Regions from separate parts of the Pseudomonas huanghezhanensis genome, predicted to be linked through region 1. Evidence: predicted binding sites of a transcription regulator. Region 1 holds the regulator's gene; the other holds the start of a gene.
What was found. The regulator FliA, encoded in region 1, starts transcription of late flagellar genes. The targets are predictions, from matches to a motif close to CTAAAGTTTNNNNNNNNNNNGCCGNTAA.
Positions count from the first base shown of each region.

Region 1 (5,303 bases):
CATGTGTTGGCGTATCAGGAAATTCCTGACAACAAGCAAGTCACCATCGTAGCGACTGTCGGGCCGAACGGCTGAGGTAGTGAGTCATGCAAGTTAAGCGTTTTTTCGCCGCCGATATGCGACAAGCCATGAAACTGGTTCGTGATGAATTGGGCGCCGAGGCGGCCATCATCGGTAACCGGCGGATTGCAGGTGGCGTGGAACTGACTGCCGCGCTGGATTACAAGCTGTCGGCCCTGGCGCCGCGCGTGCCGAACATCGAACTTGAAGACGAACTGCGTAAGACACAGTCGCGCATCGTGTCGGCTCAAGCTGAGCTGGGCGGCGGTGGCGAAGTGGACGCTTCGGTTAATCGCCAACTGTTCGCCGGCTTGCCGCTGAGCGCTGACGACAAACACATCGAGCCTACGCTGGACGAGCCGTTCCGCCCTTCGGTACACGCGGCCATCGCCGCTGAGCGTGCAGAGCGCGCTGCCGTGAGCGAGCCTGCGGTCGGTCAGCGCGCCTATGAATCGATGCGTTCTGAATTGAATGGCCTGCGCGAGTTGCTGGAAGTACAGCTGGGCTCACTGGCATGGAATCAGCTGCAAGGCAGTCGCCCGTCGCAGGCCAATCTGTGGCGTCGCCTGCAACGCGTCGGTCTGTCCGGCCCGTTGTCTCGCGACCTGCTGGCGATGGTGCCCAACACCGACGATCAGCAGCACGCCTGGCGCATGCTTCTGGCGCATCTGGCCCGTATGATCGCGACCCCCGAGATAGAGCCTCTGGAAGAGGGCGGTGTGATTGCCATGGTCGGTCCTGCCGGCATGGGCAAGACCACCACGCTGGCCAAGCTCGCGGCCCGCTACGTACTCAAATACGGCTCGCAGAACATCGCGCTGGTGAGCATGGACAGTTTTCGTATCGGCGCCCAGGAGCAACTCAAGACTCTGGGACGCATCTTGAATGTTCCGGTAACCCACGTCGATCCGGGCCAGTCACTGGCTCAGGCGCTGGAGCCGCTGCTGCGCAAACGCGTGGTGCTGATCGACACCGCAGGCCTGCAAGCCAGCGATCCAGCACTGCGCATGCAGCTCGAAAGCCTTGCAGGGCGTGGCATCAAGTCGCGCAATTATCTGGTACTCGCCACCACCAGCCAGAAGCAGGTGCTGACGGCGGCGTATCACAGTTACAAGCGTTGCGGCCTGTCCGGGTGCATCCTGACCAAGCTCGACGAAACCGCCAGCCTCGGAGAGGTGTTGAGCCTGGCGATCAGTCACGAGTTGCCTGTGGCCTATCTCACCGATGGTCCACGGATACCGGATGATCTGCATTTGCCGCGCCGGCACCAGTTGGTGAGTCGAGCGGTCAGCGTGCAGATGCAGGAGGAGCCGAGCGAGGAAGCAATGGCTGATATGTTTGCGGATCTTTATCACAACCCAGGCAAGCGTGTGGGTTAGGTGAAGAATATGACACTGGAATACACCCACCTAGATGGTCTGCCAGGCATTGTTCAAACAACGAACGTGCAGCCCGACATGTGGCTTAGGTCTAAGCAAGACAAGGTAAACAATTAACATGGGCAGCATGCATCCCGTACAGGTTATCGCAGTGACCGGTGGTAAAGGCGGCGTAGGCAAGACGAACGTGTCGGTGAACCTCTCACTGGCACTGGCCGAGCTTGGTCGCCGCGTCATGTTGATGGACGCCGATCTGGGTCTGGCCAACGTTGACGTTCTACTGGGTCTTACCCCTAAACGCACCCTGGCCGATGTCATCGAAGGCCGGTGCGAGCTGCGTGACGTCCTGCTGCAAGGCCCGGGCGGCATCCGCATCGTACCGGCGGCGTCGGGCACGCAGAGCATGGTTCACCTGACGCCTGCGCAACACGCCGGCTTGATTCAGGCTTTCAGCGACATCGGCGACAACCTCGACGTGCTGGTGATCGACACCGCTGCCGGGATTGGCGAGTCGGTGGTCAGCTTCGTACGCGCAGCCCAGGAAGTATTGCTGGTAGTGTGTGACGAGCCGACTTCGATCACCGATGCCTACGCGCTGATCAAATTGCTCAACCGCGACCACGGCATGAACCGTTTCCGCGTGCTGGCCAACATGGCGCAAAGCCCGCAGGAAGGCCGCAACCTGTTCGCCAAGCTGACCAAGGTCACGGACCGCTTCCTCGACGTTGCTTTGCAGTACGTCGGCGCCGTGCCTTACGACGAGTGCGTACGCAAGGCTGTGCAGAAGCAGCGTGCGGTGTATGAGGCGTTCCCGCGCTCCAAATGCTCACTGGCGTTCAAAGCCATTGCGCAGAAGGTGGACACCTGGCCGTTGCCGGCCAATCCGCGCGGGCATCTGGAATTTTTCGTCGAACGTCTGGTGCATCAAACCAGCGCGGGGCCTGTGTCATGACAGCAAGTGGGTATCGCATGTACAGCAAATCATCCCGTGATTCCCAATACGAGCTGATCGAGCGCTACGCGCCTCTGGTCAAGCGGATCGCCTACCACTTGCTGGCGCGTCTGCCAGCCAGCGTGCAGGTCGAAGATCTGATCCAGGCCGGCATGATCGGTCTGCTCGAAGTCTCGACCAAGTACGACTCCACCAAAGGCGCGAGTTTTGAGACCTACGCCGGGATTCGTATCCGCGGCGCGATGCTCGACGAAGTGCGCAAAGGTGACTGGGCGCCGCGTTCGGTGCATCGCAATACGCGCATGGTCAGTGACGCGATTCGGGCAATTGAAGCAAAAACAGGTCGTGATGCTAAAGATCACGAGGTTGCGGCCGAACTCCAATTGAGTCTCGATGATTATTACGGGATTTTGAACGATACCTTGGGCAGCCGATTGTTCAGTTTCGACGACCTCCTGCAGGACGGCGAACATGAAGGGCTGCACGAGGACGGCGCAAGCCAGTCGCTCGAGCCGTCGCGTGATCTGGAAGACGAGCGTTTCCAGAGCGCGTTGGCCGATGCCATTGCCAACCTGCCAGAGCGTGAACGGCTGGTGTTGGCGCTGTACTACGACGAAGAGCTGAACCTCAAGGAAATCGGTGAGGTCCTGGGGGTCAGCGAATCGCGTGTCAGTCAGTTACATAGCCAGTGCGCAGCTCGTTTGCGAGGGCGTTTGGGAGAGTGGCGAGCGCGTTGACAGGCAACGCGGCGGACCTTTTTGGGTCCGTGTTGCCTGTAAAGCCGGCTGTGCAGAGCGTTCGTGGGAAACAAGAGAGACAAGGCTGGAGCCGGTCAGCACAGGCGCATATCGCGTGCGTCGCGCCGTACTTCACGTCTGTTGATTTGCCAAGCCCGTCGTCGTTTCGTACAGCCCGGTCAAGGAACTGTGCCGGTTTTGATTGAACGCGCGTCCAGGTGCTGGACGCGTTAAAGACTGCTTGGAGGTCGAATTGGACAAGAACATGAAAATCCTCATCGTTGATGACTTCTCAACGATGCGGCGGATCATAAAAAACCTGTTGCGTGACCTTGGGTTCACCAACACGGCCGAAGCGGATGACGGCATGACCGCATTGCCCATGCTGCAAAGCGGCTCCTTTGACTTTCTGGTCACTGACTGGAACATGCCTGGCATGTCCGGTATCGACTTGTTGCGTCAGGTGCGTGCCGATGAGCGTCTGCGCAGTCTGCCGGTATTGATGGTCACCGCTGAAGCCAAGCGTGAGCAGATCATCGAAGCTGCTCAGGCAGGCGTTAACGGATATGTGGTCAAGCCTTTCACGGCGCAAGTTCTGAAAGAAAAAATCGAGAAGATATTCGAGCGCGTCAATAGCTGATGTTCGCTGCGAGGGCGCTATGGATTCCAAAGATTCGTCAATGGGTGACTTTGAGTCGACCCTGAAGAAACACGCACAGGAGCTGGTCGAGAGCCTTGAAAAAGGCAAATTCGGCGAAGCCGTGCAACTTATCCATGAGCTTAACCAGACCCGCGACCGAGGCCTGTATCAGGAAGTCGGCAAGCTGACGCGCGAGCTGCACAGTGCAATCGTCAATTTCCAGATTGACCCGCACATGCCGCAAGCCGAGGAAGTCTCGCAGATCACTGATGCCACCGAACGTCTTGGTTACGTGGTCAGGCTGACTGAGAACGCTGCCAACCGCACGATGGATCTGGTCGAGCAAAGCACCCCGCTGATGCACGGACTCACGGCTGACGCAAAAGCATTGAGCGTCGACTGGGGGCGCTTCATGCGTCGCGAGATCAGTGCCGATGAATTTCGTGATCTGGCGCGACGTGTCGATGTTTTCCTGACGCGCAGCGAGACGGAGACCCATGAAGTCGCCGGCCACCTCAACGACATTTTGCTGGCCCAGGATTACCAGGATCTCACTGGTCAGGTGATCAAGCGCGTCACCCAGTTGGTGACCGAAGTGGAGAGCAATCTGCTCAAGCTGGTGCTCATGGCCAGTCAGGTCGATCGCTTTGCCGGCATCGAACATGACCAGGAAGTGTTCCGTCAGGAAAAAGAACAAGAAAAACTTCATTCCAAGGGTGAAGGTCCGCAGATTCATGCCGATAAACGTGAAGACGTCGTATCCGGTCAGGATGATGTAGACGATCTGCTATCCAGCCTGGGTTTCTAGGTTCTCAGTAAGAAGAGGTTATGAGCCTGCTGCGTGTTGTTTGACCGCATCAGGCTCTGCCACTGGCGACTCAGCGCAAGACCTGGATCGGTTGACGGTTAATTTTAGGAGCACCCCCCCAATGAGCTTCGGCGCCGATGAAGAAATCCTTCAGGATTTTCTGGTAGAGGCCGGCGAGATTCTCGAGCTGTTGTCAGAGCAGTTGGTCGAGCTGGAAAGCCGACCGGACGATGCGGACCTGCTCAATGCAATTTTTCGCGGTTTCCACACTGTAAAAGGGGGCGCTGGCTTCCTCCAACTCAATGAGCTGGTTGAATGCTGCCACATCGCCGAAAACGTCTTCGACATCTTGCGCAAAGGCGAGCGTCGAGTGGACGCCGAACTCATGGACGTGGTCCTTGAAGCGCTTGACGCCGTCAACAGTATGTTCGGTGAAGTGCGTGAGCGCACTCAAGTCACCCCGGCAACGCCAGAGCTGCTGGCAGCGCTGGCACGTCTGGCAGAGCCTGCTTCTGCCGATGAAGTCGCGGCCGCTCCGGTTGAGGTCGAACCAGTGGCTGAAGCGCCATCCGATGACATCACTGACGACGAATTCGAACAACTGCTGGACTCGCTGAATGCGGTCAAGGCCCAGGCGGCCGGTGCCCCGACACTCAGTGCAGCGCCGGTAACGCCGGTGGTGGCGGCTTCTGCCCCTGCTGCCGGTTCAAGCGATGACATCACGGAC
Region 1 is NZ_CP113949.1:1,985,776-1,991,078, forward strand. Features, by position in the region: gene flhA (flagellar biosynthesis protein FlhA) at 1-75, shown strand, start outside; gene flhF (flagellar biosynthesis protein FlhF) at 87-1,439, shown strand; gene fleN (flagellar synthesis regulator FleN) at 1,558-2,391, shown strand; gene fliA (RNA polymerase sigma factor FliA) at 2,388-3,128, shown strand; gene OYW20_RS08875 (chemotaxis response regulator CheY) at 3,394-3,768, shown strand; gene OYW20_RS08880 (protein phosphatase CheZ) at 3,788-4,576, shown strand; gene OYW20_RS08885 (chemotaxis protein CheA) at 4,698-5,303, shown strand, end outside.

Region 2 (5,303 bases), 1.8 Mb from region 1:
CATTTCCCGACACGTTGGTGGGCACCGACTCACACACCACCATGATCAACGGCCTGGGCGTTCTGGGTTGGGGCGTCGGCGGCATCGAGGCCGAGGCGGCGATGCTCGGCCAGCCGGTGTCGATGCTGATCCCCGAAGTGATCGGTTTCAAACTGTTGGGCAAGCTCAATGAGGGCATTACGGCCACCGATCTGGTGCTGACCGTCACCCAGATGCTGCGCAAGAAAGGCGTGGTCGGTAAGTTCGTCGAATTCTACGGCGACGGGCTGGCGGATCTGCCGCTTGCTGACCGCGCCACCATCGGCAACATGGCTCCGGAATACGGCGCGACGTGCGGCTTCTTCCCAGTGGACGATGTGACCCTGGATTACCTGCGGCTATCCGGCCGTCCCGCTGAAACCGTGCAACTGGTCGAAGCCTATTGCAAGGCTCAAGGTCTGTGGCGCTTGCCCGGCCAGGAGCCGGTATTCACCGACGCGCTGGAGCTGGACATGGGCACGGTTGTCGCAAGCCTTGCAGGGCCAAAGCGCCCGCAGGACCGCGTTGCGCTGCCGGATGTCGGCCAGGCGTTCGATGATTTCCTGGGTCTGCAACTCAAGCCCAGCAAACATGACGAAGGCCGTCTTGAAAGCGAAGGTGGCGGCGGCGTTGCGGTCGGCAATGCCGATCAGGTGGGCGAAGCGGAGTACGAATACGACGGCAATAAATACCGTCTCAAGAACGGTGCCGTGGTCATCGCTGCCATTACATCGTGCACCAACACCTCCAACCCCAGCGTGATGATGGCAGCAGGTTTGCTGGCTAAAAAAGCGGTGGAGAAAGGCCTGCAGCGAAAACCTTGGGTCAAGAGCTCATTGGCGCCAGGCTCAAAAGTGGTCACCGATTACTACAACGCGGCCGGGCTCACTCAATACCTCGACGCCTTGGGTTTCGACCTGGTGGGTTATGGCTGCACCACGTGCATCGGCAACTCGGGGCCGCTGCGTGATCCCATCGAGAAAGCCATCCAGCAGTCTGACCTGACCGTGGCCTCGGTGTTGTCCGGCAACCGTAACTTTGAAGGCCGCGTCCACCCGCTGGTCAAAACAAACTGGCTGGCTTCACCGCCGCTGGTCGTCGCGTATGCACTGGCAGGCACAGTGAGGGTTGACCTGAGCTCGGAGCCTCTGGGCGAAGGCAGCGAAGGCCAACCGGTATACCTGCGTGACATATGGCCCACCAGCCGGGAAATCGCCGACGCGGTCCAGAAAGTCGACACCGCGATGTTCCACAAGGAATACGCAGAAGTGTTCGCCGGCGATGCGCAGTGGCAAGCAATCGAGGTGCCACAGGCAGCGACTTACGTGTGGCAGGAAGACTCGACCTACATCCAGCATCCTCCGTTTTTCGATGACGTGGCAGGGCCGCTGCCGGTTATCAGCGATGTCAAAGAAGCCCGTGTGCTGGCGATTCTGGGTGACTCGGTCACCACCGACCACATCTCCCCTGCCGGTAACATCAAGGCCGACAGCCCGGCAGGACGTTACCTGCGCAGCAAAGGCGTCGAGCCCAAGGACTTCAACTCTTACGGTTCGCGCCGCGGCAACCATGAAGTGATGATGCGCGGTACCTTCGCCAATATCCGCATTCGCAACGAAATGCTCGGTAATGAAGAAGGTGGCTTTACGCTGCACGTGCCAACGGACGAAAAACTCCCGATCTACGACGCCGCCATGCGTTATCAGCAAGAAGGCACGCCGCTGGTGGTCATCGCCGGACAGGAATACGGCACCGGTTCCAGCCGTGACTGGGCGGCCAAAGGCACCAATCTGTTGGGCGTCAAGGCGGTGATCGCTGAAAGCTTCGAGCGTATCCATCGCTCGAATCTGGTGGGGATGGGCGTGCTGCCGTTGCAGTTCACGTCTGGCCAAAGCCGAAAAACACTGGGACTGACGGGACGCGAAACGATCAGCATCGCAGGCCTTAGCGGTGCGACCCTGCAGCCTGGCATGACGCTCAAGCTCAAGATCGAGCGCGAAGACGGTGCGGCTGAGGATGTCGATGTGCTGTGCCGGATCGACACCCTTAATGAGGTCGAGTACTTCAAGGCCGGCGGAATTCTGCACTACGTGTTGCGCCAATTGATCGCGTCTTGAGGTAACGGTCCTCGCCTGCCCACAAGGCGAGGACCGCTTGGCCGCAGACATGCATCGCTGGCAAAGCCAGTCCTTTCAGGGCCCGCTCGTGGCCCTGTTCTTTTGCGTCGGAAATAACCTACAGCGCGTCGCCATACGGCTGGCTAAAATTGCTGCCGACTTTCATCCACATCTGACAGCCATGCCTGTTTATTAAACGCTAGAATCCCCGCCTCATTTCACTGCTTAAGGACGTTGCCATGCCGGCGCTACGCTGGACGACGCTTGCCCTGCTTACGCTGGGCTACGTTGTTGCACTGATCTATGGGCAGTTGAGCCTGCCTGTTGTAGTGACGCTGGGTCTGCTGATCATGGCCGGCATCTGCGTCAATCATTTTCGGCACTGGGCCGTTCTCGCCTTTGGCCACGCCCTGTTTATAGCAGTAGCAATCGGCCTGGCGAGTCACTGGCTACCGGGCTTTCTCAACGCCCGCGCCATCGCGGCCGTGCGCATGAGCCCGGACGCAGCGCCGTTTTCGATGTTTCTCAATCTGGATAAACCGCTGATAGGCTTTTGGGTCGTGCTCGCCTGTCCGTGGGTGTTTTACCGTGCCGCGACGGGCCGCTCACTGCTATCCACCGCAGTGGTGCTGCTGATTACCACCGGTATATGCATGGCCACCGCAGTGGGGCTTGGCATGATCGCCTGGACACCCAAATGGCCTGAGCACGCTGGAATCTGGATATTCAACAATCTACTGCTTGTTACGCTGACGGAGGAGTTGTTGTTCCGGGGCTACATTCAGGGAGGCTTGAGCCGACTTTTTGAACGCGTCCCCGGCGGTGACGTACTGGCGATCGCTGTGGCGTCCGCATTATTCGGCCTGGCGCATTTCGGCGCAGGCTGGGAGTGGGTCGTGCTGGCTGGACTTGCCGGAGCTGGCTACGGAATCGCCTTCAAGCTCGGAGGTTTGACGGCTGCTGTATTGACACACTTCGGCCTGAATCTGGTGCACTTGACGCTGTTCACTTACCCCATGTTCAATCGATGACGCTTGAGCCAGAGCCTGCGCTGACGGCTGCTCATCACAATAACCTCAATTTTTGTCAGGACACGCCGATACCCACTCAAAGCCTTCCCGGATAGATAGCTCATGCGCAACAACCAGCCCGTCACCCAACGCGACCGCACGTTTCCCGCCAACCAACGATTGATCTCTACCACCGATGTACGCGGCGTGATCACTTACTGCAATGATGCGTTTGTTGAGATCAGCGGCTTTTCCTACGAAGAGTTGCTGAAGGCGCCCCACAATACCGTGCGCCACCCTGACGTTCCGTCGGCAGTATTCGAGCACATGTGGGTCACGCTCAAGCAGGGCCAGCCTTGGATGGGCATCATCAAGAACCGTTGCAAGAACGGCGATCATTATTGGGTGAACGCCTACGTGACGCCGGTCTTCGAAAAACAGCAGGTGGTGGGCTATGAATCGGTACGGATCAAACCCACGGCGGAACAGATCCGCCGCGCTGAAGCGCTCTACGCACGTATCAACAGCGGCAAGCCGGCAGTGCCTGGGCATGACAAATGGCTACCGGTCGTAAAGAACTGGCTTCCGTTTATTCTCGTGAGCCAGTTGAGCTTTCTGATTGGGGCATTCCTGAACTCTCACTGGGGCTTTGCGCTCGCTGCTGTGCTGTCAGTGCCGCTGGGGCTGCTGGGCCTGAGCTGGCAACAACGCGGAATCAAGCGCTTGCTGCGTCTTGCCGAACAAACCACCTCTGACCCGCTGATCGCCCAGATGTACACCGACAGCCGAGGTCCGCAGGCACGTCTTGAGATGTCGATCCTCAGCCAGGAGGCGCGTTTGAAAACTTGCCTGACTCGCCTGCAGGACACGGCGGAACACCTCACCGATCAAGCCAGACAGTCCGACAGCCTCGCACATGCCAGCTCCACGGGGCTGGAGCGCCAGCGTGTGGAAACCGAACAGGTTGCCACCGCGATCAATCAAATGGCCGCGACCACTCAAGAGGTTGCCAGCCACGTGCAACGCACCGCTGATGCCACGCAGCAGGCCAACGCCCTCACCCGCCGAGGCCGTGACATCGCCAGCGAAACCCGTGAAGCCATTCAGCGGCTCTCTGCGTCCGTAGGCGAGACCGGACTGACCGTCACCCAGTTGGCCAAGGACAGCGACGAAATCGGCGGTGTGGTGGATGTCATCAAAGGCATTGCAGACCAGACCAACCTGCTGGCACTCAACGCGGCCATCGAAGCCGCGCGTGCCGGGGAAATGGGCCGCGGTTTTGCAGTCGTTGCCGATGAAGTGCGCCAGTTGGCACAACGCACCACGGCCTCAACTGTCCAGATCCACAGCCTGATCGCCAAGCTGCAACACACTGCCAACGCGGCCGTGCAGACCATGAGCATCGGACACCGCCAGGCCGAAGAAGGCGTTGAACGGGTGCTGGAAGCGGACAAGGCGCTCGTGGGCATCAGCGACGCCGTTGCGAACATCACTGAAATGACAACCCAGATCGCTGCAGCGACCGAGGAGCAAAGCTCGGTGGCCGAAGAAGTCAGCCGCAACATCACTACCATTGCCCAACTGTCCGATCAGACATCCGAGGAAGCTCGCCGCTCCGCCACACTCAGCGCCGAACTGGCCGCAACCGCCAACACCCAATACTCGTTGGTAGAACGGTTTAATCGATAGGCCTCAACGCAGAAACCAAAAGCCCCGGCATCTGATTGTGCCGGGGCTTTTTTTTGCCTGCTTTAAATGAAGGAATTAGTGCTTGCGTAGCTGGTAACGATGCTGGTGCTTAGAGCTTTTTTTGTTCGATCAGTGAAATGTAGGGTTGACACCCCAGCCGCATTCCTATTATTTGAAATACAGATTAGATACATAGTTACCGCGCAGAGACGGTACTTGTCTGATCTTCATTATTAATGGCTTTGGTACGCATGGCACTGTGAGTGAGGCTTGTGTGTGCCAATGAGGAAAACTCATGAATACAGCTAAAACATCATATCCATTACCCTTGGTTTTTGTTCCAAGCTCCGACCCAGAGGATGGGTTACTGCAGACTGTCGATCTTTCACAGCCAATACTGGTTAATGTCGAAGTCTGGAAAGCAGCGGAGCCACATTATTATGCCCAGCTTGTCTTGGATGATCAGCTG
Region 2 is NZ_CP113949.1:3,779,635-3,784,937, forward strand. Features, by position in the region: gene acnA (aconitate hydratase AcnA) at 1-2,135, shown strand, start outside; gene OYW20_RS17005 (CPBP family intramembrane glutamic endopeptidase) at 2,375-3,166, shown strand; gene OYW20_RS17010 (methyl-accepting chemotaxis protein) at 3,269-4,834, shown strand; gene OYW20_RS17015 (hypothetical protein) at 5,130-5,303, shown strand, end outside.
Region 2: OYW20_RS17010 (methyl-accepting chemotaxis protein) is a predicted target of FliA. The motif match lies at 3,211-3,238, and genes of this name have one in related genera.